2 regions of the Virgibacillus byunsanensis genome follow, and region 1 is predicted to be linked to the other one. Evidence: predicted binding sites of a transcription regulator. Region 1 holds the regulator's gene; the other holds the start of a gene.

Evidence for each region. Region 1 encodes Rex, which represses fermentation and respiration genes when NADH is low (regulators of the CRP and FNR family bind a similar motif). Its sites were predicted from a motif close to TTGTGAAATATTTCACAA; they were not measured.
Region 2: a site for Rex is predicted at 2,133-2,150, ahead of ACFQ3N_RS04640 (TIGR04053 family radical SAM/SPASM domain-containing protein). Genes of this name have one in related genera too.

Annotation. Positions count from the first base shown of each region.
Region 1 is NZ_JBHTKJ010000022.1:6,688-11,122, reverse strand. Features, by position in the region: gene ltrA (group II intron reverse transcriptase/maturase) at 1-999, shown strand, start outside; gene ACFQ3N_RS09560 (redox-sensing transcriptional repressor Rex) at 1,514-2,155, opposite strand; gene moaC (cyclic pyranopterin monophosphate synthase MoaC) at 2,142-2,651, opposite strand; gene abc-f (ribosomal protection-like ABC-F family protein) at 2,782-4,435, shown strand, end outside.
Region 2 is NZ_JBHTKJ010000010.1:12,311-16,745, reverse strand. Features, by position in the region: gene ACFQ3N_RS04645 (undecaprenyl-diphosphate phosphatase) at 10-831, shown strand; gene ACFQ3N_RS04640 (TIGR04053 family radical SAM/SPASM domain-containing protein) at 876-2,006, opposite strand; gene ACFQ3N_RS04635 (DUF2249 domain-containing protein) at 2,225-2,464, opposite strand; gene ACFQ3N_RS04630 (Crp/Fnr family transcriptional regulator) at 2,675-3,367, shown strand; gene ACFQ3N_RS04625 (DUF2249 domain-containing protein) at 3,775-4,026, shown strand; gene ACFQ3N_RS04620 (DUF2249 domain-containing protein) at 4,023-4,238, shown strand; gene ACFQ3N_RS04615 (hypothetical protein) at 4,259-4,435, shown strand, end outside.

The sequences.
Region 1 (4,435 bases):
AATCTCAAACAAATGTATATCGTCAGATATGCAGATGACTTTAAGATTTTCACAAATTCCCCTAAGTTAGCTATCAAAATATACCATGCCACCAAAGGATACCTAAAGAATCAATTAAACCTTGATATATCAACTGAGAAATCAGCGATTACTAATCTTAGAAAGAGGAAATCTGATTTTCTAGGTTTTTCTCTCAAAGCAGTAGCCAAGCGTAATAGATATGTAGCCAATACACATGTTATGGATAAAAAGATGAAAAATATACTAGAAAAACTTAGATATTTAATTCACAAAATCCAAAATAAACCAACGCCACAAACTGTCATGGGTTATAACGCCTATATTCTCGGAATTAAAAACTACTTCAGGGTTGCGACTCATATCAATAAAGACTTTGGAAAAATAGCCTATCGTCTTATAAAAACCATGTATAATCGTCTAAAACCAATTGGCAAATATGGAAAACCTATAAAGCCATCAGAAACATACAAGAGACTTCATAAAAATAATTTCAGAACATATAAAATTGCTGGTGTTTATTTATTTCCCTTAGGAGATATTCAAACAAGTAATGCCATGAACTTCAGTCAAGATATATGTAATTATACAAAAGAAGGAAGGCTTAAACTTCATCAAAACCTTAGAACCGACGTTGCCATAGAAATAAACAAAATGTTAAAAATGCCTTACGGCAAAGACAACTTAGAAGTTGTAGATAACAGAATTTCAAGGTACTCTATGCAATTAGGCAAATGTGCAGTAACAGGGGAGTTTTTAACATGCAATCAGGTACACTGTCATCATAAGTTACCCCGACACATGGGAGGCTCAGATGAGTTTAACAACCTTGTAATCGTACACAAAGATGTCCATAGATTAATCCATGCTAAAAGTGAAATGACGATTGAGCGATATAGGAACATTCTTCAATTAGATGGAAAACAATTGAAGAAGCTAAACCAATTTCGTAAAGTTTGTAATTTAGTTGCTTTAGTTTAAAAGAATAAGATGGAACGCCTCATGCGGCGAAAGCCGCACGTTGGGTGTGGAGCAGGGGAAAAGATGGAGATTACATCAAAGTCTTACCTATTGCTATTAAACTAACGCCGCAGGATAGCATAGCAACCATGGACCTAAACTATAAGGGGGAATCGAATATTTATGGGTTTTTGGGGAAGAAAAAAAAGCGGAAAATTAAATTGGCAAGACGTTGTAGATTCGGGTTTATCCTTTCTTAGAGTTGGATGTTTAATACCTTTCTTTCTTATTGTTTCTTCCATATCAATATTACTTTTAAACTAAACTAGCTAAAATAGAAGCTATTCTCTTATTGCGTTAACGGGTGCTTTAGTTGAATAAACAATTGAAAATAGATAGAAGAAAAATCTCAGTTCACTTGAACTGAGATTTTTATTTTTAATTACAAATATCACTACAAATAGGATGCAAATTTAGTTACATTTTAAAGTGTAATTCTGACTTTTGTGATAGGAAACGGAACCCGTTACTATTTTTAGTCTCTTTCATTTTGTAAGGGATAGTGTTTTAAGAAATATACTAACGATTGTAACTCAACCGCTAAATCGATGTGGTGCACGCGAACATGTTTTGGAACCGTAATTCTTGCAGGAGTGAAATTAAGTATACCTTCAATCCCGTCTTTAACCAGTCTAGTTGTTATACCTTCCGCTTCACTGGATGGGACTGTTAAAATCGCAACACGAACATCTTTTATTTTAGCTTCTAAATCATCAATGTGGTAAATTGGAACACCACCTATTTCAGTTCCTACTTTTTCCGGACTAGTATCGAACGCCATCATGATTTTTGTATTGTTATTTTTCATGAAATTATAATGCAGGAAAGCTGTACCGAGATTACCGACACCAATCAAGGCAACTTGGGTCAGTTCGTCTTGGTCTAATGTTTTTCGGAAAAAGCCAAGTAAGTATTCGACATTATATCCATACCCCTTTTTGCCTAACGCACCAAAATAGGAAAAGTCGCGACGTATAGTAGCTGAGTCGACCTTAACTGCTTCACTTAGTTCCTTTGATGATACCCGTTTTATACCTTGGTGATTTAAGTTATTTAAAAATCGATAATATAATGGTAAGCGTTTCGCTGTTGCTTGTGGTATTTTATTTTGTTCCATCCGTGTACCCCTTTTCCTCTCGATAGTAATCGCCAGTTTTGCCACCTTTTTTCTCTACTAAGTAGGTTTGACCAATTACCATCCCTTTATCTATCGCTTTACACATATCGTATATGGTGAGCGCTGTTGCTGAGGCTGCTGTTAATGCTTCCATTTCAACTCCAGTGCTTCCTTTTGTTTTTACAAATGCATCTATTTGAATTTGATATGTACCTTCGTTAATCTTCCATTCAAAGGAAATATCAATTCCCTTTAATTGCAATGGATGGCACATGGGTATCCAATCTGATGTTTTTTTGGCAGCCATAATTCCTGCTACTTGTGCAACAGCAAATACATCTCCCTTTTTAATTTCCTGATTGGTAATCTTTTCATAAATTTCTTTCGTAACATATACACTCGATTTGGCAGTAGCTGTACGTTCTGTTTCCTTTTTTTCACTAATGTCGACCATACGGGCTCTACCTTGCTCATTAAAGTGAGTGAAATCTGACATAAGCTCATCTCCATTTTTATATCTCACGTCTATTTTATCAGAAATAGGAATATAAGTCGTGATTATTTTCACAATTGTATTGCTAGGCTATTTACTAATACGATACACTTAATAGGGTGAGGTGAACGTAATGATAATTATGCAACTAAATAACATTTCCAAAGCGTTCGGCGCAGAGGAGATTTTATCCAATATAAAACTCGAAATTAAGGATAAAGATCGTATAGCTATTGTAGGAAGAAATGGATCCGGAAAATCGACATTACTAAAAATAATGGCAAATGAACTGGCATATGATGATGGTGACCTGTTTAAGCCAAAAGACTTAAGTATTGGGTATCTGTCCCAGCATACAGAATTAGAATCTGATAAAACGATTTGGGATGAAATGTTGGGAGTGTTTGATTACCTTCTAAAGCAAGAAAAAGAATTACGATCATTAGAAAGTAAAATGGAACGAGCTGCTTCTTTATCAGACACTGGATACGAACAACTATTAGCCGATTATGACAAACGACAGCAAGCCTTCGAAACAGGTGGTGGGTACCGTTATGAAGCAGATATAAAAGCGGTTCTCTCGGGATTACATTTTTACGAACGAGATTACCAAACACCTATTAGCACATTAAGTGGTGGTCAAAAGACGCGACTAGCGTTAGGAAAGCTTCTGCTCACAAAACCAGAATTGTTAATATTAGATGAGCCAACGAACCATTTGGATATTGAAACACTTAGCTGGTTGGAAAATTACCTTATCAGTTATCCAGGTGCAGTAACGATTGTTTCCCATGACAGATATTTCCTTGATAAAACTGTTTCCATTGTCTATGAAATTTCTCGTCACCATACCAAAAAATATAATGGTTCGTATAGTGATTTTCTTGATCAAAAAGCATTAAATTATGAACAAGAATTAAAAGAATTTGAAAAACAGCAAACCGAAATTAAAAAAATGGAAGAGTTTGTTCAAAAAAATATTGTACGAGCTTCTACCACAAAACGAGCTCAAAGCAGACGTAAACAATTAGAAAAAATGGATAAGTTGGATAAACCTAAAGGTGATGAATCATCTGCTTCCTTTTCATTCCAGGTGAATAAACGAAGTGGAAATGATGTATTGAAAATAGATGACCTTTCATTTCGCTATGACGATGATAAAGATCCATTATTTTCAAAAGTAAAAGTTCACATTAATCGCGGAGAACGAATTGCACTGGTTGGTCCAAATGGTGTTGGAAAAACAACACTACTAAAAACAATTTTAGGATCATTAAAGCCTAGTCACGGTACGATAAAAATAGGAACAAATGTGCAAATCGGCTACTATGACCAGGAACAGGCAAATCTCTCGTCATCTAAGGACGTTTTACATGAATTATGGGATGAGTACCCAAATGTAAATGAAAAAGATATACGAACGGTATTAGGGAATTTTCTATTTTCTGGTGATGATGTTTTGAAGCCAGTACATGCACTAAGTGGTGGAGAAAAAGCAAGACTATCGCTAGCCAAATTAATGATGCAAAAAGCGAATCTACTCGTATTAGATGAACCGACAAACCATTTGGACATTGATAGCAAAGAAGTCCTAGAGGCAGCTCTAATGGACTTTCCAGGTACCATTGTCTTTGTATCACATGACCGGTACTTTATTAATAAAATCACAGATCAAATCGTAGAAATGCAACAGGACGGCGTTACCACCTACCTTGGTGACTATGATTACTATATGGAAAAGAAAGAAGAGCACGCCGAGCTTCAAAGGCTGCAGCAAACTACTGAAG
Region 2 (4,435 bases), on a different contig from region 1:
GGTAGTATTATGGACGTTGCTACTGATTTATGGGTGTTACTCAAGTATATATTTTTAGGACTTTTCCAAGGATTCTCTGAACCAATTCCGATATCTTCAAGTGGGCATTTGGTTATTTTACAAAAACTCTTTAACATTAATATGCAAGGGTTAACGTTTGAGATTTTTGTTAACATCGGATCGCTTATTGCTGTTCTTCTTGTTTTCAGAAAAGATATTATCCGGTTAATTCAGAATGGGATTCGTTATATTACAACAAAAGAAGATGATGCCAAAGGGGATTTTCAATTTATTGTATTCCTCGTGATCGCAACGATTCCGACCGGTGTAATTGGTTTATTGTTCGAAGACTATATAGGGGAAAAATTAAGTGGAGTAGCAGTGGTTGGTGTGACGTTAATCATAACTGGACTGGCTTTATGGATTATCCGAAATCTTCGCGGTCAGAAAAATGATGGTGACTTAAATATCAAAGACGCACTGATCGTCGGCTTTGCCCAGTCGGTGTCACTGATTCCAGGGATTAGCCGTTCAGGTGCTACCATTGTCGCGGCCATGCTAGTTGGAATGAAACAGGAAACTGCGTTACGTTTTTCCTTTTTACTTTATGTTCCCGTAAGCCTTGGAATCACTGTACTATCTGTTACAGATATAATTGCCGATGAAAATTTTAATGCGTTCATGATTCCATACCTATTAGCATTTATCGCTTCTATCATTGCTTCCTTTTTTGCATTAAAATGGTTTATTAACATAATGAAAAGTGGTAACTTAAAATACTTTGCTTTTTACTGTTTCATCGTCGGAGCACTCGTTATTATCTTTTTATAGAAAAAATGGAGAATGTGTCCGCTTGAGACATTCTCCATTTTTATTTATGCCTTTAACTTTTTCTTTTTACGCATTGCTTTTGGAATATATACACAATATGGTTCACTTTCCATGTAATCACCTGTTACATTGTAAGCTCTTGAACGTGAACCACCACATACATGCCGGAATTCGCATACGCCACATTTTCCTTTATATTTATCCGGATTACGCAGGTTCTGGAAAACTTCTGACTCCCGGTAAATTTTAGCTAAAGGAGTTTGTCTGACATTTCCTGCTTTAATTGGTAAGAGTCCACTTGGGAATACGTCTCCTGTATGGGATATGAAGACAAAACCATTTCCATCATTAACACCTTTTGGAGCACGTCCCAATCCATCGATCATACCAGTATTACCCTTCATTAATGCATCCTCATAATTAATGTTCGTACCTTCACTGGTTGCCACTTTTTCACGCATCTTATTCTGAATAACAACACGTCGGTAATGCTGGGCAGCTGTTGTTTTTATGTCAAATGGAACACGTTTTGATAATTTATATAACCATTGTAATACTCGTTCATGTTCGACTGGTGAAATCATGTCCGTTTCTTTCCCTCGTCCTGTTGGCACAAGAAAAAATACACTCCATAATACACAATTGAGATTTTCTACCATTTCGGCCATTTCATCCAAGTACTCATAATTATATCTGGATATAACTGTGTTTATTTGTAATGGCATACCTAGTTCATTCAAGTATTTTATAGCATTCATGGTTAAATCAAACGATCCTGATGTACCACGGAAGTGATCATGAACTTCTGCACTGTGACCATCGATACTGAATGCCCATCTGGATAGCCCCACATCCTTGGCCTTTTGCATAGCTTCTTTGGTTACATTAGGTGTTGCTGATGGTGTTATGGACACCCGTACACCTTTTTTAACAGCATACTCTGCTATTTCAAAAACATCCGGACGCATTAATGGATCTCCACCGGTAAAAACAAGCATCGGATTATTCATCTCGTATATATCATCAATTAATTTTTTTCCTTCTTCAAATGTTAATTCGCGAGGATCTCTATGATACTGAGCCTCTGCACGACAGTGTAAACATTTCAATTCACAGGCACGTGTTAATTCCCATATGACAATAAACGGATTTTCATTATAGTCTTGCGGAAACATATAAGCCCTCCTTAGAGTACTGACCAACACTCTAAAAATGGGTGTTAGTCACAGTGATACTATATTAATAGTTATAGTAGTGAAGTAAGTAACTGACTAAATTGTAATATGTATCACATTTTCTAGATGTGATGTTTTTCACTTTATGAGGTAATTTCGTAAAATAGACACAAACGAAGATCCTTGATACGTACTCAAGGACCTCATTTTCCGTTACCTTATTTTTTTCCGATACACACACGCCAAAGCATTGGACCTTCTTCTAAGTATTCCCATGAAAAAGTCCCTTCTCTTTCCATCATGAATTGGTAATGAAGTGGTTTTGGATCGTGGTCATTTGAAAGCTCCATGTACTCCCCTGGTTGTAATTCATCAAAGACTTCAAATATTCTTGGGTGACGAAATCTAGGCTCGATCTCTGGTGCATGAACTTTTGCAGTATATTGTACATCATTCATATTTGTTACCTCCTGTTTTTAACTCTGTTTTTTTAACCACCTATAGCATAGAACGAATTTACAGAGATTGTTGTGAGGTAAAACACCACATACATATGATTTTTATCACGGTGTCAAGATTTTTTCACAATTAACATCATATTTTTAAGCATAACATGGTAGAATGACAGTAAATTGACTGTATTTATATAGAAAGGAGTACTCCTCGTTATGAATCCACAATCTATTAAAGATCTTCTGCAAAAATTCACATTATTTAAGGATTTATCCGATTTTGAAATGGAACCCATTTTAGATCTGGCAAACCATCGGTTATATCGACATGGAACACATATATTTATGCAAGGTGATCCTTTGACAAATGTTTACTTTATCGATCAGGGAAAAGTGAAAATCTATAAAACTGATTTCCATGGAAAAGAACAAATTGTGAACGTCTTACAGCCCGGTGATATGTTTCCCCATCTAGGTTTCTTTAGACAAGATGACTATCCAGCACACTCGGAAGTAATTGAAGACGCTGTATTAATATATATCCCTATTCAATCTTTTGAGAATTTCTTAATCACTCACCCTGAAATATGCGTGAAACTGTTTCGTGTGTTAGGTGAAAAAATGGTTGATCTGCAACAACGCCTCGAACAAAAAATTCTCCATAACACGTATGAGCAGATTATTATGTTATTGTTACGCCTTGCTAAGGATTATGGACATGAAACAAAAAATGAGCATATCCGTGTCACTACCCAATTTACCAACCGGGAATTAGCAAATATGATCGGTTCAAGCCGTGAAACAGTTAGTCGAACGTTAACACAGTTAAAAAAGAAAAATCTCATCAATACCGATAAATCCGGGTTTCTGGTTTTGGACACAGATGCACTGGAAGATGAGTTATTTTAACCTATATTGCAATGAAAAACGAGGGTGGCAGTTTCCTCGTTTTTTTGTCGTTTAGCGTACTATAAAATTAGGAGCATGTGGATAATTAAGCCGTGTCCAGCTCTGACGCACAGGATAAGGAATGCTACGACAGCGAAGAAAAAGCGAACTTCTATTTCGAGGACGTACTAGTACAGGTGTTGCCACAGGATAAGGAATGCTTCCCTGAAATAGCATCGCACACAGAAAAAGCGTTTACTTTTTCAAGGACGTTGCGAACGAGTGTCATTGAAATGAAACCCCTCTTTCTTCATCTTATAACAATTATGGATCAATTTTATAAATGTGACACAAATCACTACTTTTATAATTGAAAATGATTATCATGAACTCGTAGATAAAAGTAACTAATTAGATGAGGTGATTTCATGAGTATTAAAGAAAAAATGGTTGAGTTGGATGTTCGCGAAGATTTGCGATTAAAGAAAGAGCCTTTTGATAAAATCATGGCAGTAGTAAAAGAATTGGAAGATGGAGAGACATTTGTTCTACATGCCCCCTTTAATCCTGTTCCATTGCATGCTGTTCTAAGACGAAAAGGATTTGAGAATAACGCTGAAAAAATAGATAAAAAACATTGGAAGGTTACCTACACGAAGAAGGTGGCTGCTGAACAATGATGATAGATAATCGAGGATTAGAACCACCACAACCAATGATGCGCACCCTTAAAGCATTAGATAAATTGTCCAATGGGGAATCACTGTCCATCATAAATGATCGCCGCCCGATGTTTTTATATGAAGAATTAAACGACCGGGGATATTTGCATGAAACAGAGCCACAGGAGGATGGAAGTTTTAAAATATCAATAACAAAGACTGGTGATTAAACATGATGCCACAAGCTAGTATGAAATCTGATACAGATATAAAGTTACCATTATCCTTTATTTTATATGCACTCGTTGCACTGGTCCTATCACAAATTGTTCTTTTTATAAGTAATGATGCCTTACTCGCTAGTCAATTTCGTGTTCCAGATATTTGGATGGGTGCACACTTCTTGCTGTTAGGATGGGCAGTCATG